DNA from 4 places in the Methylobacterium sp. 17Sr1-1 genome. Region 1 is predicted to be linked to each of the others. Evidence: predicted binding sites of a transcription regulator. Region 1 holds the regulator's gene; each other region holds the start of a gene.

What was found. The regulator LexA, encoded in region 1, represses DNA repair genes until DNA is damaged. The targets are predictions, from matches to a motif close to TGTTCNNNNTGTGTTCNG.
Region 2: the regulator LexA is predicted to act here: its motif matches at 1,515-1,532, upstream of DK412_RS01675 (DUF3072 domain-containing protein).
Region 3: the regulator LexA is predicted to act here: its motif matches at 3,258-3,275, upstream of DK412_RS27720 (PA0069 family radical SAM protein).
Region 4: the regulator LexA is predicted to act here: its motif matches at 2,258-2,275, upstream of uvrA (excinuclease ABC subunit UvrA).

The regions. Positions count from the first base shown of each region.
Region 1 covers NZ_CP029552.1:1,855,124-1,860,631, forward strand. The annotation lists gene DK412_RS08355 (tlde1 domain-containing protein) at 752-1,921, shown strand; gene DK412_RS08360 (hypothetical protein) at 2,220-2,498, shown strand; gene lexA (transcriptional repressor LexA) at 2,687-3,454, shown strand; gene DK412_RS08370 (cupin domain-containing protein) at 3,529-4,713, opposite strand; gene DK412_RS08375 (NCS2 family permease) at 4,906-5,508, opposite strand, start outside.
Region 2 covers NZ_CP029552.1:355,392-360,899, reverse strand. The annotation lists gene DK412_RS01685 (LysR substrate-binding domain-containing protein) at 1-760, shown strand, start outside; gene DK412_RS01680 (Flp family type IVb pilin) at 780-974, opposite strand; gene DK412_RS01675 (DUF3072 domain-containing protein) at 1,236-1,502, opposite strand; gene DK412_RS01670 (branched-chain amino acid aminotransferase) at 1,725-2,612, opposite strand; gene DK412_RS01665 (MarR family transcriptional regulator) at 2,998-3,477, shown strand; gene DK412_RS01660 (response regulator transcription factor) at 3,474-4,205, shown strand; gene DK412_RS01655 (ATP-binding protein) at 4,211-5,508, shown strand, end outside.
Region 3 covers NZ_CP029552.1:6,073,420-6,078,927, reverse strand. The annotation lists gene DK412_RS27740 (uracil-DNA glycosylase) at 210-1,121, shown strand; gene DK412_RS27735 (neutral zinc metallopeptidase) at 1,228-2,139, shown strand; gene moaB (molybdenum cofactor biosynthesis protein B) at 2,139-2,717, shown strand; gene DK412_RS27725 (hypothetical protein) at 2,683-3,198, opposite strand; gene DK412_RS27720 (PA0069 family radical SAM protein) at 3,306-4,418, shown strand; gene DK412_RS27715 (GNAT family N-acetyltransferase) at 4,776-5,348, shown strand; gene DK412_RS27710 (DUF296 domain-containing protein) at 5,317-5,508, opposite strand, start outside.
Region 4 covers NZ_CP029552.1:6,138,754-6,144,261, forward strand. The annotation lists gene DK412_RS28005 (Lrp/AsnC ligand binding domain-containing protein) at 1-434, shown strand, start outside; gene DK412_RS28010 (TetR/AcrR family transcriptional regulator) at 470-1,057, opposite strand; gene DK412_RS28015 (YciI family protein) at 1,226-1,531, shown strand; gene DK412_RS28020 (DNA-3-methyladenine glycosylase I) at 1,531-2,208, shown strand; gene uvrA (excinuclease ABC subunit UvrA) at 2,422-5,415, shown strand.

The DNA.
Region 1 (5,508 bases):
GAGTGACCGCCGAACGTTCGGCCTCGCGGATCCGCGCCGCCACGGCGTGACCGGTCCGAGAGACGAGAGGAAATGGCCCGGCCTGCGCGCCGGGCTTTTTCGTGTCTGCATCCGACGAGGGCGCGTGGTCCGAGGAAATTGCCGCACGCCCCCCTGCTGTCCGGGAAAAAGAAGTGGCACGGGTTTCACCTCTCCACGTGGGCGGGGAGAGGGCCGTGTCGCCGTTCAGGCGATACGGCAAGCGGAGGCGAAAGCCGGAGCGAGGGTGAGGGGGTGTTTCCGGAGGAGCCTCGCGCGTCGAGACCCCCTCACCCTCGCGGCGAACCTTCGGTTCGCTGCTCCCTGAGCCCCTTCGGAGCTCAGGCCTCTCCCCGCGAGAAGTCGGGCTTGCCCGACTTCGTCTGTTGCTTGCAGATCCCGGGCAAGCCCGGGATCTGTCGGGGAGAGGGGAGTTCCCCCGCCTCGTCCTTTTCCCCGGACAGACTTGCCCGCCTCGCATCGGGGCATACCGAAGCGGGGTGGCGACGGTCGCCCGGCCCGAGAGCCGCCGACCCTTCTCGCCATCAGCGTGCCACGAATTCTTGGAATTTGGCCGGTGTCATTTAGCCGGGATTAACCAAGAGGCCGCTCAATACGAGGGCTTAAGGTTGATCCTTTCCTAAACGGCCGATCTCACCGGCCCGTCGGGCGCTCGCGCGCCGGCGGCCGGCCGGGCGGGCCCGTGCGGGACAAGCCATCGAGTACAGGCCGCATGGACCTCGTCGCGTATTCGTCCGGTCGCCTCGCCCCGGGCTCCCTCCGCCGCCGCCGCCGCAACCGGCGGCTTCTCGGCATCGCCGCCGTGCTCGGCGGCATCGGCGCCGCCGCCGGCCTGATGCCGCGCGAGGCGGCCCGGCCCCCGGTGGCGGGCCTCGTGGCGGATCCGGTCGCGCCGCTGCGCGAGGCGCGCATCTCCCCGGCCGAGCTCGGCTGGATGCTCGCGCCGGTGCCGACCCTCGGGGGCGACGCGGCGGGCTTCACCCGCGAGGGTCCGGCCGAGTCGCACCCGCTCGCCGCGGCCGCGACTCCGGTCCCCGCGCCGCAGCGCCTCGCCGAGGCCGCGCCGGCCGCCCTCGTCGAGCGGGACCTCTCGCCGCTCGCGGCCCTGCGCCCCGATGCCGAGCCGCGCGAGGCCGCGCCGTCCGCGGCGGTGCAGCCCGCCACCACGCCGCTCGTCGCCGTACCCCTGCCGGTGCCGCGCCCGCCCGAGCTGCGCCCCTCCGAGGCGCGGCCCGCGCCGACCGTGCTGGCGACCCGCGTGCCGCGGCGTTCCACGCAGGCCATGGCCTCGACCCAGAGCGTGTTCAAGGCCGCGCTGCCGGAGGAGCCGTCGCTGTTCGACCGGATCTTCGGGGGAGGGGGGGCGAGCGCCCCGACGCAGACCCTCGCCTACGCGGCCCCCGGCGGCCTCGATCCGAGCCCGCGGCCGCGCCTGAGCGCCAGCCCCGGCATCGCGGTCTACGACATCAGCGCCCGCACCGTGACCCTGCCGAGCGGCGAGTCGCTGGAGGCGCATTCCGGCCTCGGGCCGCACATGGACGATCCGCGCAACGTCCACCTGAAGATGCGCGGCGCCACGCCGCCCGGCACCTACGATCTCACCGAGCGCGAGGCGCTGTTCCACGGCGTCCGGGCGATCCGGCTCAACCCGGTCGGCGGCAGCGGCGCCATCCACAACCGGGTCGGGCTGCTCGCCCATACCTACATGCTCGGCCCGAGCGGCGCCTCGAACGGCTGCGTCTCGTTCCGCAACTACGACCGCTTTTTGCAGGCCTTCCTGCGCGGCGAGGTCCGCCGCCTCGTCGTGGTGCCGGGCAGCGGCGCGAGCGACCTGCCGCGGATCGGGCGGGGCGGGCCGTCGGATCGGGCGACACGGGGCTGAGAGAGCCAGTTCGATCGGCCCTCGACGGAACTTGACACCCTCCGCGTCATCCCGGGGCCACGCAGTGGAACCCGGGATCCATCACCGCCGACATCGGAGAACGAGACGGGATCGGTCGCCGCATCATCCTGCCTCGTTAGCGGCTATGGCTTCCGGGTTCCGCTGCGCGGCCCCGGGATGACGCAGAGGGTTTGACTTCGGCCTGCCGACTCGAACAGCTCCCCCGAGTCGGGCCGGATCCGGCGGAACCAGTCGGCGTCTCGCGTGTACACGCCCCTCAACGAGAGGAGAGCGTCGGATGAAGTCGATCCTGGGGGCTGGCATCGTGGCGGTTCTCCTGCTCCCCGCGCCGGCGCTGGCGCAGGCGCAGCAGACCACGGTCGGCCCCGGCGGCCTGCGGCTGCCCCAGGTCATCGCCGGCCCGCCCCCGGCCCCCGCCGCAAGCACCGACGGCGCGGTCGCTCCCCCGGTCCACGTCGATTCCCTGGCGGACGCGTTCCACCGGCCGCTCTCCGCGACCGCGGAGCCGCCGCCGAACCCGCTCTTCGCCCGCGAGCCGGAGCCCGCCCGGCGCTAGCAGAGCGTCGTTCCGCTGCTCGCGAGGTGCGGTTTGCCTGCCCGACATCGCCCGAATTGACCCGGATCTCTTCCCTCTGCTGCGTTCTCCCGCCGCAGTTCGAGACCCGCTTGCGGAACACTTGCGGAACGCTTACCATGTTCGTGGTTTGTTTCCGGAGCGCGACAGCGCGGGGATGAGAGTGTCACATGCTCACGCGTAAGCAGTTGGACCTGCTCCGCTTCATTCAGCAGAGAATGCGCGAGACGGGCGTCCCCCCGTCCTTCGACGAGATGAAGGACGCCCTCGATCTCAAGTCGAAATCGGGCATCCACCGCCTGATCACGGCCCTGGAGGAGCGGGGCTTCCTGCGCCGCCTGCCGAACCGGGCCCGGGCGATCGAGGTGATCCGCATCCCCGACGCGGTGACCGGGCCCGTGGCGGCCGCGCCCGCAGGGCATGGATCCGGAGGCCTTGGATCCGGCGCCGAGGTGCTGCGGTTCAACCCCAGCGTGGTCGAGGGCGGGCGCGCCCACGAGCCGAAGCGGCCCGCCGGCATCCCCGCGATGGCCACGGCGTCGGACGAGAACGGCCAGTCGGTCAGCGTGCCGGTGATGGGCCGGATCGCCGCCGGTACGCCGATCTCGGCGATCCAGAGCCAGAGCCGCTCGGTGGCGATGTCGCCGGACTTCCTCGCCAGCGGCGAGCACTACGCGCTCGAGGTGCGCGGCGACTCGATGATCGAGGCCGGCATCCTCGACGGCGACCTCGTGGTGATCCGCCGCCAGGAGACCGCCAATACCGGCGACATCATCGTGGCGCTGATCGACGACGAGGAGGCGACCCTCAAGCGCCTGCGTCGCCGCGGCTCCTCGATCGCGCTCGAAGCCGCCAACCCGGCCTACGAGACCCGGGTGCTCGGGCCGGACCGGGTGCGGATCCAGGGCCGGCTGGTGAGCCTCGTCCGGAAATATTGAGGGACAGGACGGGGCGGACCGGAGGCCGGTCCGCCCCGTCCTGCGTTCGCAATCCTCGTGAGCCGCCCGCGCGCTCAGACGGTCCGGCTGAAGACCCGCGACGCCGTCGGGAAGCTGGCGGCGGCCTGTTCGTCAAGGCCGAGATTGGCGGCGAGCAGGTGGCGCGGCGCCTGGGCGAGCCAGCCCGCCAATGACGACTCGCTGTAGACCCCGCTGTCGTGCACGCCGACGAGCTCGGCCGTTCCGGTCCCGATATTCTCGACGGAGTGTCCGCAGGCCCGCGGAATGTAGGCGCAGTCGCCCGGGCCCAGCTCGGCCACGGCTAGGCGCTTGTCCGGCCCGAACAGGGTCACGCGGGTGCGCCCCCGCAGGACGTAGTGCCACTCGTTCGCGCCCGGATGCCAGTGCGGGGTGTGGATCGCACCGGGCGCGAGCCGCACGAGAAGGCCGGTCATCCCCGCCGAGACCGGGAAGGCGCTCGCGGGCGCCACCCGCATCGTGCTGCCGGCGGCATCCACGATCGTGTCGCTCCCCGCCAGCCCGTAGCGATGCGACCGTGACGGCGCGAGAGGCCGCTCGGCCCGCGCGGCCGGGCCGTCGAGGGGCAGGACGGGCCCCTGCATGATGTAGGTCTCGCCCGGGGGAAGCGCCGCCAGCGTCGCCTCCGGCACGCCGAGGGCGTGGCCGAGGATCGCCGGGTCGAGGCGGCTCATCCAGTCGGAGAGCCCGAAGGTGCCGTGCTCACCGTAGAGGCCGTCGTCGAAGGCGAGGATCGCGTGGCACGGATCGGTCCCGAGGGCCTGGATCGCGTGGGCGTGGCCGCCGGGAAAGTACCAGGTGTCCCCGGGCGCGAAGTTGACGACCTCCATCTCGCCCGCGGCGTCGATCACCGTCGCCTGGCAATGCCCGGCGACGATGTAGCCCCACTCCGCCGAGCTGTGCCAATGCATCTCGCGCACGCCGCCCGGGTTGAGGAACAGGTGCGCGCCGGCGATCCCGGTGGCGATGGGGAGCTGGCGCGTCGTGACGTCCCGGGCCCAGCCGCCCGAGGTCGCCTTGATCGGGCCGGCATCGAGCGAGATGGTGAAGGCCGGCGGCGCACCGGCCTTGCGGGGGATCGTGCGCAGGAAGGTGCCGGCGGGGGCGACGTCGGCGCCGGCGGCGTGACCGTCGTCCGTGGCGGCGAAGGCGCCGCCGACGGCGAAGCTGCCGCCCGCGGCCAGGGTTCCGAGGAAGACGCGGCGGCTGGTCTGGTCCATGAAGCCCTCTCGACGAAAGGGCGCGATGTCGCGACGAGTCCCGCTCGGCCCGGGCGCCCGCATGCATGATCAGCGTTCCGGCTCGACTGGGCGTCCTTCGTTTGAGGGACACTTAACCGGTGATTCGACTTCCCAGTGGCGGTTTCCGGAAGTCGATCGGCGAGCCGGAGGCTGTCACGACTTCCACCCCCCTCAATGCGCGCTGCCCGTCGCCACGAACTTGAACAGGAATACGCCCGCGATCACCCACACCACCGGCTTCACGTCGCGGAAACGGCCGGTGAGCAGCTTGATCACCGCGTAGGTGATGAAGCCGAAGGCGACGCCGTTGGCGATCGAGTAGGTGAAGGGCATGAGCAGCGCGGTGACGCAGGCCGGCAGCACCTCGGTCAGGTCGTCCCAGTCGAGATCGACCAGCTCGTGCAGCATCAGGCAGGCGACGTAGAACAGGGCCGGCGCCGTGGCGTAGGCCGGGACCGAGCCGGCGAGCGGCGCGAAGAACAGGCAGGCGAGGAACAGGAAAGCCACGGTCGCGGCGGTGAGCCCGGTGCGCCCGCCCTCCTCGACGCCGGACGCGCTCTCGAGATACGCCGTGGTGCTCGACGTGCCCAGCAGCGAGCCGACGAAGATCGACGACGAATCCGCCATCAAGGCCTTGTCGAGGCGCTCCATCTTGCCCTCCGTGAGGAGGCCCGCCCGGTTGGCGACGCCCATCAGCGTGCCGGTGGCGTCGAAGAGCTCGACCAGGAAGAACACCAGGATCACGTTGAGCAACCCGCCCGACAGGGCGCCGGT
Region 2 (5,508 bases), 1.5 Mb from region 1:
GCGGGTCGGGCGCGAGATCTTCGCCAAGGCCGGCCGTGGCGTGCGGCTGACCGACGACGGCGAGCGCCTGCTGGACTACGCCCGGCGCATCGTGCGCCTGCAGACCGAGTGCCTGGCGACCTTCGACGAGGGCGACCTCGCCGGCCGGGTGCGCCTCGGCCTGCCGGACGACTATGCCGACCGCTACCTGCCGGAGATCCTCGCGCGCTTCGCCCGGACCCATCCGCGGGCCGAGGTGACGGTGGTGTGCGAGCCCACCGACATGCTGGCTGCGCGGATCGCCGACGGCGACATCGACCTCGCCATCGTCACCGAGGCCAAAGGTTCCACGAAGGATAGGGGCCGGCGCAACATCGAGACGGTCCGCACCGAGGCGCTGCTCTGGGTGACGTCGAGCCGCCACGCCGTCCATGGCGAGGAGCCGGTGCCCCTCGCCCTCGGGCGGCCGGATTGCAACTGGCGCCGGGCCGCCATCGAGGCGCTGGAGCGCGGGGGCCGGCAGAGCCGCATCCTGTTCGTCAGCTGGAACTCGACCGCGGTCGGCGCCGCGGTGCTGGCAGGGCTCGCTGTCTCGGTGCTGCCCGAGAGCGCGCTGCGTCCTGGCATGCGGGTGCTCGGGCCGCAGGACGGGTTCGCCGCCCTGCCGGCCTGCCGCATCGGCCTGATGCGCCACCGCTCCGGCGAGCCCAACCCGCTCACCGACATCCTGGCCGGGCAGATCCGGCAATGCCTGGACAATCTCGGGCTGGCGGCGGAGTGACGGGCGGAAGCTACGGACTTCAGCGCAGCGCGGTACCGACCTTGTTGCTCAGGTTGCTGTAGAGGCCGCCGGCCGTGCTGCCGTAGACGGCGAGCGCGCTCGTCAGCGCGAGGAAGATCAAGGTCGCGATGAGCGCGTACTCGATCGCTGTCGCGCCGGATTGCTCACGCCGGAAGCGGCGAAGCGCCTCCGTCACCCGCGATCTGCCACGCACGTCGAGTTCTCCCGGTCCGCCGCGCTGGACAATAGGCGAGACCCCCTCACCGAGCGTTAATCCGAGCGGCTAATCCGACCCCGCGATCTCCATTTTCTAACGCAGGGTAAAGCAGGACTTCGGGGTCGCGCCGGTCGTTCCGCGCCGCGCGGGGCTGCCCGACGCACGAGAAGTGGCGCCGCTCCCTTCGCGGAGAGGGAGCGGCGCCTCGCTTGCATCCTCGGACGACACCGTGTCCCGCGCCGCGGGACGCGGGCCGCCTCAGGCCTTGCCGGTCTCCTTGCGCAGGGCGTCGATCCGCTGCGAGGCCTCGGCCTTGTCGAGGTCGGGATCGTAGGCGTCCTCGTCCTTGGCCTGCTCGGCCAGGGTCTTGAGGTAGGAGGCCTGCGCCCCGGTCATCGGCTCGGATCCGGTGGTCCAGTCCTTCGGATCCTTGATGCGGTTCGAGGTGTCCTTCGGATCCTGCTTCGGGTTCTCGGTCTCGCGGTGCTCGGTCTCGGCCTGCTTGGTGTGGGTCTTGGCGGTCATGAGGTCTGCCCGTGTTCTCTGAATGTTCCAGCCAGACAACGGGGAAGCCCCGGCCCGCGTTCCCGGTCCGAGCGCCGCAGGCGCGGCTTGTCCCCGCAAAACCCGCGACCGGGACCGACGAACCGGGACCGGGAGACGCGAAGGCCCCGGGCGGTCTCCCGCCCGGGGCCTTCTTCTCGTTGACGCGATGGAGGCTCGGGCGCCCGTTCAGGCGGCCTCCGTTCAGGCCGCCTTGGCCCGCGGCTGCACCTCGGCGCTGTAGTCGTCCATCAGGGTCTTGGTCATCGCGGCCGGGGTGAAGCGGTACTGGGCGATCTCCGAGACCGGGGTGACCTCGGCGGCCGAGCCGGTGATGAAGCACTCGGTGAAGCCCGCCATCTCCTCGGGACGGATGCGCCGCTCGACCACCTCGTAGCCGCGGCGCTTCGCCAAGTCGATCACGGTCTGGCGGGTGATGCCGTTGAGGAAGCGGTCGGCGGTCGGGGTGTGGATCACCCCATCCTGGATGAAGAACACGTTGGCGCCGGTGCACTCGGCGACGTTGTCCTCCCAGTCGAGCATCAGGGCGTCGGCGTAGCCCTTGTTCTCGGCCCGGTGCTTGGAGATCGTGCAGATCATGTACAGGCCCGCCGCCTTCGAGGCCGACGGCGCGGTGCGCGGATCGGGCCGGCGGTAATCGGCGAGGTCGAGCCGAATGCCCTTCATCTTGGTCGCCGGGTCGAAGTAGCTCGGCCACTCCCACGCCGCGATGGCGAGGTGGATGGTGTTGTGTTGCGCCGACACGCCCATCATCTCCGAGCCGCGCCAGGCGACCGGGCGGAGATAGGCGTCCTGGAGACCGCTCTCCTTCAGCACCAGCCGCTTGGCGGCGTCGATCTCGGCGACCGTGTACGGGACCTCGAAGTCGAGGAGCTCGGCCGAGCGGCGCAGGCGCTGCGAATGCTCGGTGCACTTGAAGATCTCGCCGCCATAGGCGCGCTCGCCCTCGAACACGCTGGAGCCGTAGTGCAGGCCGTGGCTGAGTACGTGAATCTTCGCGTCCGCCCACGGCACCATGCGGCCGTCGACCCAGATGTGGCCTTCACGCTGGTCGAAGGGAATGACGGACATGACGATGATCCTCGTATGCGTTCGTTTCCGCCTGGCTGGTTCTCGCGCAACGTTCGTGCTTGAGCGGGGCGCGGGGCGTACGTTCGTTTCGCCGGCGGGGTTGACGGGTATCAATGGGGCTGAGATATGTCAACAAGACTGACATAAATGACGAGGGCCCGCGAAGCCCCGCTTCCGCGAAGAGGTGCGACCCGTGACCCAGGCCGCCCGGACCTGTCCGGCCCCCATCCCGGACGCCGCCAACGAGGACCTGCCGGAGGTAGGCTACTCCCCGGACGCGCCCGCGCAAGACCTCTCGGGGCAAGACCTCTCGGGGCAAGACCTCTCGGGGCAGGACCTCTCCGGAGACGATCTCTCCGGCACCGGCGAGGCCCCGGCCTACGACCTGATCGAGCTCCTGTTCTTCGCCTATCGCGACTTCGTCGCCGATCCGGACCGGATCCTCGCCGAGTACGGCTTCGGCCGCGCCCACCACCGGGTGCTGCACTTCGTCGACCGCCATCCCGGCCTCACCATCGCCGAACTCCTGGATATCCTGCGGATCACCAAGCAGAGCCTGAACCGGGTGCTGAAGGAATTGATCGAGCAGGGCTACATCGCGCAGCGGACGGGCACGAGCGACCGCCGCCACCGCCTCCTCACCTGCACGCCGCAGGGCCGGCAGCTCGCCCATCGCCTCGCCGGCGTCCAGGGCCGACGGGTCCGCCGAGCGCTGGAGGAGGCCGGCCCGGGCTTGCGCGAGCCGGCGAGCCGGTTCCTGCTCGCGATGATCGAGCCGGAGGAGCGCGCGGCGGTGCGCCGGCTCATCGTCGGCGGCGACTCCGCGGCCGAGATTGCCGCGGCCGAGGGCGAGGCCCGTTCGTGAGCGCCGGCCCCGCCCTCAGCGTCCGGGCCGAGCTGCCCGACCACGCCCCCCACATCCTGGTGGTCGACGACGACCGCCGCCTGCGCGACCTGCTCGCCCGCTTCCTCGGCGAGAACGGCTACCGGGTGACCGCGGCCGCCAGCGCCGCCGAGGCGCGGGCGCGGGGCCGCAGCCTCGTCTTCGACGCGGTGGTGCTCGACGTGATGATGCCGGGCGAGACCGGCTTCGACTATGCCCGCCAGATCCGCCTGACCTCGCAGGTGCCGATCCTGATGCTCACCGCCCGCTCGAACCCGAACGACCGGGTGACGGGGCTCGAGATCGGCGCCGACGATTATCTCCCAAAACCCTTCGAGCCGCGGGAACTGATCCTGCGCCTCAACAACATCCTGCGCCGCAGCGCCCGGGGGCCGGCCGACGGCACGGCCGCCCCCCTCGACGCGGTGCGCTTCGGGCCGTTCCAGTTCCGCATCGAGCGCGGCGAGCTGACCCGCGACGAGGAGGCGATCCGCCTCTCCGAGCGCGAGCGCGAGATCCTGACCATCCTGGCGCTGGCCCGCGGCGCCAACGTCGAGCGCGAGGCGCTGACCGGCACCAACGGCGCCGCCAACGAGCGCACCGTCGACGTGCAGATGAACCGCCTGCGCCGGCGCATCGAGGACGACCCGGCGAACCCCCGCTACGTGCAGACCGTGCGCGGCGTCGGCTACCGCCTGGTCCTGGACTAGGCGCGATGGCCGGCCCGACCCTCGCCGGGACGCTGCCGACGCCCCGGCGGGCCTGGCGCCGGCTCGGCCGCCTGATCGGCGACCGGCTGCCGAAGGGGCTGTACGCCCGCTCGCTCATCATCATCATCGCCCCGATGGTGCTGCTGCAATCGGTGATCGCCTACACCTTCATGGAGCGGCACTGGCAGCTGGTGACGCGGCGCCTCTCGGCCGCCGTCACCGCCGACGTGGCGGCCCTGATCGACATCTACGAGAGCTATCCCCAGGCCAAGGGCTCCGAGACCCTGGAGCGGATCGCCAGCGAGCGGCTGAACCTCGACGTCGACGTCCTGGAGGGCGCCGCCCTGCCGGCGCCGGGCCCGCGGCCGTTCTTCTCGCTCCTCGACGAGGCCTTGACGGATGAGCTGCGCCGCCAGATCGCCCGGCCGTTCTGGATCGACACGGTCGGCCGCTCCAGCCTGATCGAGATCCGGGTCGAGATCCCCGGCGGGGTGATGCGGGTGATCGCCCGGCGCAGCCAGGCCTACGCCTCGAACTCGCACATCTTCCTGCTCTGGATGGGCGGCTCGTCGATGGTGCTGCTCGGCGTCGCGATCCTTTTCTTACGCAACCAGATCCGGCCGATCCTGCGCCTCGCCGACGTCGCCGAGAGCTTCGGCAAGGGCCGCGAGCTCGATTTCCGCCCCCGCGGCGCCCGCGAGGTGCGCAAGGCCGGCCACGCCTTCATCGAGATGAAGCGGCGCATCGAGCGGGCGATGGAGCAGCGCACCACGATGCTCAACGGGGTGAGCCACGACCTGCGCACCATCATCACCCGGTTCCGGCTCTCGCTCGTGCTGCTGCCGCAGACGCCCGAGATCGACGACCTGCAGCGCGACGTCGACGAGATGAGCCGGATGCTGGAGGCCTACCTCGCCTTCGCGAAGGGCGATTCCGGCGAGCCGGCCGCGGCCATCGACCTCAGGGCGCTGCTCGAGGATGTGCGCACCGACGTCGAGCGTCTCGGCGGCCACGTCTCGGAGGTGACGCTGGAGGGCCAGTCGACCGTGACGGTCCGGCCCGACGCGTTCCGGCGCTGCCTGTTCAACCTCGCCTCCAACGCCGCCCGCTACGGCGACACCATCGCGATCACCGCCCGCCAGGAGGCGCGCTGGCTCGCCGTCTCGATCGACGACGACGGGCCCGGCATCCCGCCCGAATTGCGCGAGGAGGTGTTCAAGCCCTTCGTGCGCCTCGACGACGCCCGCCAGGATGCCGGCGGCTCGGGCCTCGGCCTCGCCATCGCCCTCGACATCGCGCGCGC
Region 3 (5,508 bases), 2.3 Mb from region 1:
GTCCTCCCTCTGGTCTCGCGATACCTCGGGTCTCGCGATAGTTCACATATAAACGATCTTGGTCCGCCTCAAGCGGTCCGAGGTGCCGGACCGTGCGACGGCGTGTCCCCGGGCGCAAGCGGCGCCGCTCAGGCCCCCCGCGCGAGAATGCCTGTGCGCGTCATGTCGCGCCTGTTGTCCACAGCCGCGCGGCACGCCACATCGTACATATGACGTCCGAGCCTGCCGACAGCCGCGACCTTCTCTCCTTCCTCGACTTCCACGTCGCGGCGGGCGTCGACGCCGCTTTGGACGAGACGCCGCACGACCGCTTCGCCGAGCCGGAGGCCCCGCGCCGGGCCGCGCGGGAGGCGGCCGAGCCCGAGGCACCGCCGCGCCGCGTCCCGCCGCCGGAGCGGCCGCCCCTCGAGGAACCGGCCCGCGCCGCGCCGCCGCGCTCGGAGCCTCCTCGCCAGGATGCCCCGCGTGCCGAGGCGCCCAGCACCTATGGCCGGTCCGCCGCCGCGGCCCCCGGCGAGGCGGCGGGCGACGCGCGCGAACTCGCCGCCACCGCCGCGAGCCTGGAGGAGCTGGAGGGCCTGCTCGCCCGGTTCGAGAGCTGCGCCCTGCGCTTCACCGCCAAGAATCTCGTCTTCGCCGACGGCAACCCGCAGGCCCGGGTGATGTTCGTCGGCGAGGCGCCCGGCGCCGACGAGGACCGGATCGGCAAGCCGTTCATGGGCCGCTCGGGCCAGCTCCTCGACCGGATGATGGCGGCGATCGGGCTCGACCGCACCAACGCCTACGTGGGCAACGTCGTGCCCTGGCGCCCGCCGGGCAACCGCAACCCGACCCCGCAGGAGCTCGCGACCTGCAAGCCGTTCATCGAGCGGCAGATCGCGCTCGCCGATCCCGACATCCTGGTCTGCCTCGGCGGCGTCGCCACCCAGGCGCTCGCCGGCACCAAGGACGGCATCCTGAAGTCGCGCGGGCGCTGGTTCCCCTATCGCACGCAGAAGCGCGAGATCCGGCTGCTCGCCACGCTCCACCCGGCCTACCTGCTGCGTCAGCCGCTACAGAAGCGCCTCGCCTGGCGCGACTTCCGCGCCTTGCGCACCGCCCTCGACGAGGGGGAGCGGTAGCGCCCGGAAGCGGAACCGTGTCGGCTCCCGTCGATTACTCTTGAGCCTCGGGCCTGCGCCGCGTAGCCGTCGCGGCCAAGGTTCACGGGCCAACGGGTAGCTGACCATGCGCTGGGAAGATTTTCGCACCTCCGACAACGTCGAGGACCGCCGCGGCGAGGGCGGCGGTGGCGGCGGCTTCGGCTTTCCGGGCGGCGGTGCGGGCGGCCTCGGCATCGGCACCATCGTGATCCTGTGCATCATCGGCTGGGTCACCGGCATCAACCCGGCGATCCTGATCGGCGGCGCCGAGACGGTGACGCGCCAGCGCGCGCCGCAGGAGCAGGGCCAGCCGCAGCAGGGCCAGCCCGATCGGCGCACCGGCGCCCCCTCCGACCAGACCGGCAAGTTCGCCGCCGCCATCCTCGGCAACACCGAGGACGTGTGGAACCAGGTGCTGCCGAACCAGACCGGGCGGCAATACACCCCGACCACGATGGTGCTCTATACCGGCGGCACCCGCAGCGGCTGCGGCCAGGCCCGGGCGGCGATGGGGCCGTTCTACTGCCCCCTCGACAAGAAGGTCTATCTCGACACCTCCTTCTTCAAGGAGATGGAGCAGAAGTTCCGGGTGAAGGGCGACTTCGCCTACGCCTACGTCATCGCCCACGAGGTCGGCCACCACGTCCAGGACGTGCTCGGCATCCTGCCCAAGGTCCAGCGCAAGCAGCAGCAGGTCGGCGAGCGCGAGTCGAACGCCCTCTCGGTCCGCGTCGAGCTGATGGCCGATTGCCTCGCCGGCGTCTGGGCCAAGAACTCCGACGACCGCTTCAAGGCCCTGGAGCCCGGCGACATCGAGGAGGCGATGCAGGCGGCGAGCGCCATCGGCGACGACCGCCTGCAGAAGCAGAGCCAGGGCTACGTCGTGCCGGATTCCTTCACCCACGGCTCCTCGGCCCAGCGCATGCGCTGGTTCCAGACCGGCTACCGCAGCGGCCAGACCCAGTCCTGCGACACCTTCCGGGCCTCGCAGCTCTGATGGCCGGGCTGGACCACGCGCGCGCCTTCGTGCCGCTCGGGATCGCGGTGCTGACAGTCTCCGACACCCGCACGCTCGCCGACGACCGCTCGGGCGACACGCTGGTCGGGCGCCTGGAGGCGGCGGGGCACCGCCTCGCCGCCCGGGCGATCGTGCCGGACGAGGTCGAGGCGATCCGTGCCCAGGTGCGGGCTTGGGGCCAGGATCCGGGGGTCGACGTCGTCATCACCACCGGCGGTACCGGCTTCACCGGCCGCGACGTGACGCCGGAGGCGCTGGAGCCGCTGTTCGAGAAGCGGATGGACGGCTTCTCGGCCGTGTTCCACCGCATCTCCTACGACAAGATCGGCACCTCGACCCTGCAATCGCGGGCGACCGCCGGGGTGGTGGACGCCACCTACGTCTTCGTGCTGCCGGGCTCGCCCGGGGCCTGCCGGGATGCCTGGGACGGCATCCTGGCAGCCCAGCTCGACTACCGGCACCGTCCGTGCAACTTCGTCGAGATCATGCCGCGTCTCGACGAGCATCTGAAACGCGGCGCCACTACCCCTGCAGCAGCGTCCCCCGCAGGGGCCTGACCGGCAGGCGGGCCTTGAGCGGCAGGCCCGCCCGCAGGGCCTGCACCCGCACGAGGTCGCCGGCCCGCACCTGCCGGGTGCCGGTCAGCGCCTCCCGCCGTCCGGCGATCCGCTCGAAGAGGGGCGCGTGCGGGCGGCGCAGGCGGCCGACGGCCTCGGCCTGCGTCGTGGCGCCGAACCGGTCGAGCACCCGGATCCAGCCCTCCGCCGGCACGTCGCCGGCTTCGAGGCACAGCATCCAGGGCCGGCGCGCCAATCCGGCCGCCGCCACCCACGGGTTCCTGCCCCGCGCCACCAGGGCCGCCCCGGTGCTCTCGGCCATGGTGCCGACCTCCGGATCGTCCGGATGCTCTGCGGCGATCACCGCATCGCCCACCACGCCCGCCGCGACGCCGGCCACGAGGGCCGCCAGGGTATCGGCGAGGGCGTCGATGCGCTCCGGATCGACCGCGCCGGGGAGATGGATGACTGCCGTGAACATGATCGCGCCATAGCGGATGGCGGGCGTCGCGTCCTGCCTTGATCGTTGGCACTTGCGTCTGTTCCTGTTTTGTTCGAAGCTCGGCCGCGTCTGGATGGGAGGCCGGCATGGAATCGGGATGCGGGCGGGGGCTGCGGCGCCTCGCCGGGTCGACCCCGGCGGCGGAGAGCCGCCGCGGGCGCGGCGCCACCGCCAACCCGACCGGCCGGTTCGAGCCGGCCGCGCGCGAGGCCTTCGCGGATGGCTGGGAGATCGAGGAGGAGCTGCCGCCGCTGTGCACCGAGGTGACGCTGGAGCGGGCGCGCAGCATCATCACCCGCAACGATTCCCCCGATATCGGCTTCGACCGGTCGATCAACCCGTATCGCGGATGCGAGCACGGCTGCGTCTACTGCTTCGCCCGGCCGAACCACGCCTATGCGGGCCTCTCGCCGGGGCTCGACTTCGAGACCAAGCTCTTCGCCAAGCCGGACGCGGCCGCGCTCCTGGAACGGGAGCTCTCGGCCCGGGGCTACGCACCGCGGACCATCGCGCTCGGCACCGCCACCGACCCCTACCAGCCGATCGAGCGGCGCTACCGCCTGACCCGCGGCATCCTCGAAGTGCTGTCGCGCTTCCGCCATCCGGTCGGGATCGTGACCAAATCCGACCTCGTGCTGCGCGACCTCGACATCCTGGCACCGATGGCGGCGCAGGGCCTCGTGAAGGTCGCCCTCTCTGTCACCACCCTCGACCCCGACCTCGCCCGCCGGATGGAGCCCCGCGCCCCGCGGCCGGAGAAGCGCCTCGCGGCGATCCGGGCCCTCGCCGCTGCCGGGGTGCCGGTCATGGCGCTGGTGGCGCCGCTGATTCCGGGCCTCAACGACCACGAGATCGAGGCCGTGCTCGCCCGCGCCCGGGAGGCGGGGGCGAGCGAGGCCGGCGGCGTGCTCCTGCGCCTGCCGCACGAACTCGCCGACCTGATGCGCGACTGGTTTTCCGAGCATTATCCCGATCGGGCCGGGCGGACCTTCGCGCTGCTGAGCGAGGCCCGCGGCGGCAAGGTCTACGACGCGGCCTACGGGCGGCGCTTCACCGGGACGGGGCCCTACGCCGATCTGCTGGACCAGCGGATGCGGGTGGCGATGACGCGGCTCGGCTATCCGGCGGAACGGGTGCGGCTGCGGACGGATCTGTTCGCGGTACCGGTGCGGGTGGGTGGGCAGTACAGCTTGTTCTAAGGCGGGCAGGGCGCCATTGGATGACGCAAGGGAATTCTTCTCTTCCCGCGGGCGCAGGACTGTCAGGGGAATATCTTTTTCTGAATCAAGCGCGGGATCCCCTCTCCCGTGTGGGAGAGGGGTAGGGGCGATCGGAGATCGCGCGAGGGTGGCTCGGGTTCAGAGTAAGACACCGAGCGTTGAGCTGCGCAGCTCGATGTTCGAAGCTTCATCCTGAAGCCAAGCCACCCTCACCCCCGGCCCCTCTCCCACACAGGAGAGGGGGACCAGCGCCATTCTCGTCTCCAGATGCCTCGGCCGCCCGCGCCGACAACCGATCAGTGCTGACCCAGAGGCCGGTTCTGCTACCCTGCCACCATGACCGGCCAGCCTCCGCCCACCCTCGACACCCCGCGCCTCCACCTGCGCCCCGTCGCACCCGACGACGCGGAAGCCACCAGCGCCCTGATGACCCCGGCGGTGAGCCGGTGGCTCGCCTTCTGGCCGCTGCCCTTCACCGTCGCGGTGGCACGAGAGCGGATCGCCATGGCGCAGACTCTCGCGGAAGCCGGGCAGGCGCTCTCGCTGGCGGTGACCGCCCGTGAGACCGGCGAACTCCTCGGCTGGATCATGCTGCACCGGAGCGGCGACGATCCGCGGACAGCCACGGTGGGCTACTGGCTCGGCGAGGCGCATCAGCGCCGGGGCTTCCTGCGCGAAGCGATCACAGCCCTGCTCCCGGTCGCCGCCGCATGGCTCGACGTCGACCGGATCGAGGCCAGCGCGCATCCGGAGAATGCCGGCTCCTTTGCGGTGATGCGGGCCTGCGGCATGCGCTTCCTGGGCGAGACGGTGATCCACGCCCCGGCCCGCAACCGCGACGAACGCGTGCACATCTACGCCGTCGCGCGCGACGCCCTCACGCCGCCGTCAGGCACAGCTCGAACGTGATGCACGCCGCGTTGGTGCCGCGGCGCAGGACGCCCTCGTGGATGTCGCCCGCGACGTCCACCACCGCGATGTCGAGATGCGCGACCGGGGCGCCGTCCGGCCCCGGCCGCACGGTCCCGTCGCGGATCAGCACCTCGCTCGCATCGGTGGGGATCACCCG
Region 4 (5,508 bases), 2.3 Mb from region 1:
AGATTCTCCGTCTGCTGCAAGAGGATGGCCGCATCGGCAACGCCGAGCTCGCCAAGCGCGTCAACACCAGCCCGGCGACCTGCCACCGCCGCACCCAGCGCCTGTTCGACGAAGGGTATCTCCGCGGCGTGCGCGCCGTGGTGGCCCCCGAGCGGGTGGGGCGCGGCTCCCTAGTCCTGGTCGGGGTGGTGCTCGACCGCTCGACGCCCGAGGCCTTCTCGGCCTTCGAGGCCGCGGCGCTCGCCATGCCGACCCTCCTCGACTGCCACCTCGTCGCCGGCGACTTCGACTACTTCCTCAAGATCCGGGTCTCGGACATGGCCGACTTCAACCGGATGCACAGCGAGATCCTGATCGCCCTGCCCGGGGTGCGCCAGACCCGGACCTTCTTCGTCATGAAGGAGGTGATCGACAACGCGCCCTTGAGCTTGTGAGGGAGCACGGCGCGAGAGGTGCCGCGAGGGTCTTCCTATCGGGCCCGCTGCTGCGCCACGAGCGCCTCCGCTGCCTGGACGAGCGCGTGCCCGACGCCGTCCGGGCCGCCGCCATGGGTCTGGCTGATCGCGTAGGCTCCTTCCACGAGCAACAGCAGGCCGTCGGCGAGCTGGCCGGGGTCCCTCGCCTGCAGCGCCCCGGCGAGGTGCCGGAAGCGTTCCCGCAATGCCGTCTTCGTGGCCCGCGCGATCTGCCGGCCGGGATGGGCCGGATCGGCGAACTCGGCGCAGAAATTGATGAAGGGGCAGCCCCGGTATCCCTCCTGCGTCGTCCGCTCGACCAAGTAGGTCATGATCGCGCGGAGCCGCTCGTCCGGGTCGTCGTATCGGTCGAACGTCTCGTCCCAGCGTTCGAGAAACTGCCGCGACCGCTCCTCCAGATAGGCGAGGACGAGATCGTCCTTCGACGGGAAGCTGCGATAGAGGCTGATCTTGGTGACCCCGGCCTCCTTGACGATGGCCTCGACGCCGACGGACCGGATCCCGTCGCGGTAGAACCGCTCGGCCGCGACCGCGAAGATCTTGTCGCGCGCCCGTGTCGGTCTCGTCGGCGCTTGGTCCATCGTGGTTCCTCGATTGACATGTGACCGACCGGTTCGTACCACAGTCGAGCACCGGCCTGCCATAGCGGCAAGTCCCTCCGGTTCAGGTCACGGTGTCGCGTGTCGCCGGTACCGGCGCGGCATCCGTCCCGGAGCCAAAAAGCATCCTCTCCGCGTGAGGATCATGAGATGAAGCATTTCATCGTCGAGGCGACGTATCTCGTTCCGTTCGAGGCCGTCGCTCCTCTGATACCGAGTCATCGGAACTTCCTGAAGGACGGATACGATCGCGGGCTTTTCCTGTGCTCGGGGCCGAAGGAACCGCCGGTCGGCGGGTTCCTGGTGGCGCGGGCCGAGACCCGCGAAGATCTCGAAACGCTGTTCGAGGCCGAGCCGTTTCGCCAGAACGGCGTCGCCCGCTTCACCTTCACGGAGTTCCGGCCGGTGATGCGGCAGGATTGGTGCGAGCCCTGGTTCACGGGCGAGCCGGCGTGATGCGGCCCCTCGAAGACATCCTGGCCGAGGCGGCGTCCCGCAAGGGCGGGCTCGCGGCCCTGGAGGCGATGCTCGGCGAGACGCCGGTTCTCCCGCGCGACCGGATCGCCGCGCTGCCCGATCACCGCATCCTGGCCGCGATGACGCGGCGCATCTTCAGCGCCGGCTTCTCCGCGCAGGTGATCGACGCGAAATGGCCGGCCTTCGAGAGCGCCTTCCGGGAATTCGATCCGCCGGCCTGCGCGGCGCTGACCGAAGACGACATCGACGCCCTGGCCGCCGATCGGGCGATCGTCCGCAACCGCGCCAAGATCGATGCGGTGCGCGTCAACGCGGCCCTGCTCCTGGCGCTCGCGCGCGAGCACGGCTCGGCCGCCCGAGTCCTGGCGGACTGGCCCGAGGACGACCTCGTCGGCCTGCTGCGACTGCTGCGGGAGCGCGGCCGTCATCTCGGCGGCGATTCGGGCATGCGCGTCCTGCGGGCGATCGGCAAGCCGGCCTTCGTCACCACCAGGGACGTCGTCGCGGCGCTGATCCGGGAAGGCGTCGTCGCGCGTGCGCCGAGCACTCCGCGCGGTCTGGCGCTGGTCCAGCGCGCCTTCAATCTGTGGTCCGCCCAATCGGGGCGCAATCTCACGGAGATCAGCCGGATCCTGGCGCTGAGCGTTCCGTCCTGAGCCGACTGAGAGCCTGCATAGACGGCCAAGCCGGCGGCGCGGTTGCTCCTGTACGCAGTTTGTTCTAGTCGTGAGGGCAGACTTGGCTCGGGCGCCCCCGCGCCCCATCTGGTCACCATCACGGTCGATGGGCTCCCCGAACGTCACGGGCTCCCGGCCGATCCCGGTCCCATCAAGCCTGGCCGTGTCGACCCCGGCCCGGAGCCCCTCTGCATGGCCTCTCTCGACAAGCTCTTCGACCGTTCCGCGGAGGGCCGCGTGATCGCGGTGCGGGGCGCCCGCGAGCACAACCTGAAGAACGTCGACCTGACGATTCCCCGCGACAAGCTCGTGGTGTTCACCGGGCTGTCCGGTTCGGGCAAGTCGTCGCTCGCCTTCGACACCATCTACGCCGAGGGGCAGCGCCGCTACGTCGAGTCGCTCTCGGCCTATGCGCGCCAGTTCCTCGAGATGATGGCGAAGCCCGACGTCGACCAGATCGACGGGCTGTCGCCGGCGATCTCCATCGAGCAGAAGACGACCTCGAAGAATCCGCGCTCGACGGTCGGCACCGTCACGGAGATCTACGACTACATGCGCCTGCTGTGGGCGCGGGTCGGCATTCCGTACTCACCCGCGACCGGCCTGCCGATCGAGAGCCAGACCGTCAGCCAGATGGTCGACCGGGTGCTGGCCCTCCCCGAGAAGACCCGGCTCTACCTGCTGGCCCCCGTCGTGCGCGGCCGCAAGGGCGAGTACCGCAAGGAGATCGCCGAGTTCCAGAAGAAGGGCTTTCAGCGCCTGCGCATCGACGGCGAGTACTACGCCATCGACGACGTGCCGAAGCTCGACAAGAAGCTGAAGCACGACATCGACGTGGTGGTCGACCGGATCGTGGTGCGGGCCGACATGGCCTCGCGGCTGGCCGATTCGTTCGAGACGGCGCTGGAACTGGCCGACGGCATCGCGGTGGTCGCTTTCGCGGACACTCCCGAGGACGGCGAGGCGCCGGAGCCCATCACGTTCTCGTCGCGCTTCGCCTGCCCGGTCTCCGGGTTCACGATTCCGGAGATCGAGCCCAGGCTCTTCTCCTTCAACAATCCGTTCGGCGCCTGCCCGACCTGCGGCGGCATCGGCCACGAGATGCGGATCGACCCGACGCTGGTCATCGCCGACGAGGCCTTGAGCCTGTCGCGCGGTGCCGTCGCGCCCTGGGCGAAATCGACCTCGCCCTATTACGGCCAGACCCTGGACGCCCTGGCGAAGCACTACCGCTTCCGCACCGACACGCCGTGGGGCAAGCTCACCGAGGCCGCCCGCCAGGTGGTGCTCTACGGCTCGGACGGCGACGAGATCCGCTTCGCCTACAATGACGGGCTTCGCGCCTACGAGGTCTCGAAGCCCTTCGAGGGCGTGATCCCGAACCTGGAGCGGCGCTACAAGGAGACCGACAGCGACGCGGCGCGCGAGGACATCGGCCGGTTCATGGCCGAGACGCCGTGCTCGGCCTGCAAGGGCAAGCGGCTGAAGCCCGAGGCGCTCGCGGTCAAGATCGCCGGCTTCGACATCGGGGATTCCACGGTGCTCTCGGTGCGCGACGCCCACCGCTGGTTCGGCGACTTGCCCGAGCACCTGAGCCAGAAGCACAACGAGATCGCGGCCCGCATCCTGAAGGAGATCCGCGACCGGCTGACCTTCCTGGTCGATGTCGGTCTCGAATACCTCACGCTCGCCCGCGGCTCCGGCTCGCTGTCGGGCGGCGAGAGCCAGCGCATCCGGCTGGCCTCGCAGATCGGCTCGGGGCTCACCGGCGTTCTCTACGTCCTCGACGAGCCCTCGATCGGCCTGCACCAGCGCGACAACGAGCGGCTGCTCGGCACGCTGAAGCGGCTGCGCGACCTCGGCAATTCGGTGATCGTGGTCGAGCACGACGAGGACGCGATCCTGCAGGCCGACTACGTCGTCGATGTCGGCCCCGGCGCCGGTATCCATGGCGGGCAGATCGTGGCGAAGGGAACGCCGTCCGAGCTGCTGGCGGACGAGAACTCGCTGACCGCCCAGTACCTCACCGGCAAGCTCTCGGTGCGGGTGCCGAAGATGCGCCGGAAGGCCAAGCGCAACCCGGCCGCCAAGGTCGAGGCGCCCGAGGCCCAGATGCTGCGCCTCGTCGGCGCCCGCGGCAACAACCTGAAGGACGTGACCGCCGAGATCCCGCTCGGCACCTTCACCTGCATCACCGGTGTCTCCGGCGGCGGCAAGTCGACGCTGGTCGTCGACACGCTCTACAAGGCGGTGGCGCGCAAGCTCAACGGGGCGCTGGAGCACCCCGCGCCCCACGACCGGATCGAGGGGCTGGAACACCTCGACAAGGTCATCGACATCGACCAGTCGCCGATCGGCCGCACCCCGCGCTCGAACCCTGCGACCTATATCGGCGCCTTCACGCCGATCCGCGACTGGTTCGCCGGGCTGCCCGAGGCCAAGGCCCGCGGCTACCAGCCCGGTCGGTTCTCGTTCAACGTCAAGGGCGGGCGCTGCGAGGCCTGCTCGGGCGACGGCGTCATCAAGATCGAGATGCACTTCCTGCCCGACGTCTACGTCACCTGCGACGTCTGCAAGGGCAAGCGCTACGACCGCGAGACCCTGGAGGTGAAGTACCGCGAGCGCTCGATCGCCGACGTGCTCGACATGACGGTGGAGGAGGCGGCCGAGCTGTTCAAGGCGGTGCCGGCGATCCGCGAGAAGCTCGAGACCCTGGCCCGGGTCGGCCTCGGCTACGTCCGGGTCGGCCAGCAGGCCACCACCCTGTCGGGCGGCGAGGCGCAGCGGGTCAAGCTCTCCAAGGAACTGTCGAAGCGGGCCACCGGCCGCACCCTCTACATCCTCGACGAGCCGACCACCGGCCTGCACTTCCACGATGTCGCCAAGCTGATGGAGGTGCTGCACGAGCTCGTCGACCAGGGCAACAGCGTGGTGGTGATCGAGCACAACCTCGAGGTCATCAAGACCGCCGACTGGGTGATCGACATGGGCCCCGAGGGCGGCGACGGCGGCGGCACCATCGTGGCGCAAGGAACGCCGGAGGACATCGCGGCCTCGGAGGCGAGCCATACCGGCCGCTTCCTGCGCGAGGTCCTGGCCCGGCGCCCGGCCGGCGCGAAGCCGGCCCCGGCCGCGAAGGCGCCGCGGACCCGCAAGCCGGCGGCCCGCAAGCAGGCCGCGGAGTAGCGTCTCGCGCAGAAGCGCCCGGCTCCGCGAGCCGGGCGTTCTCGCGTGTGCGCGATGCCTGTCGGGCGCCGCCTGCGCGACCTATAACGGGAG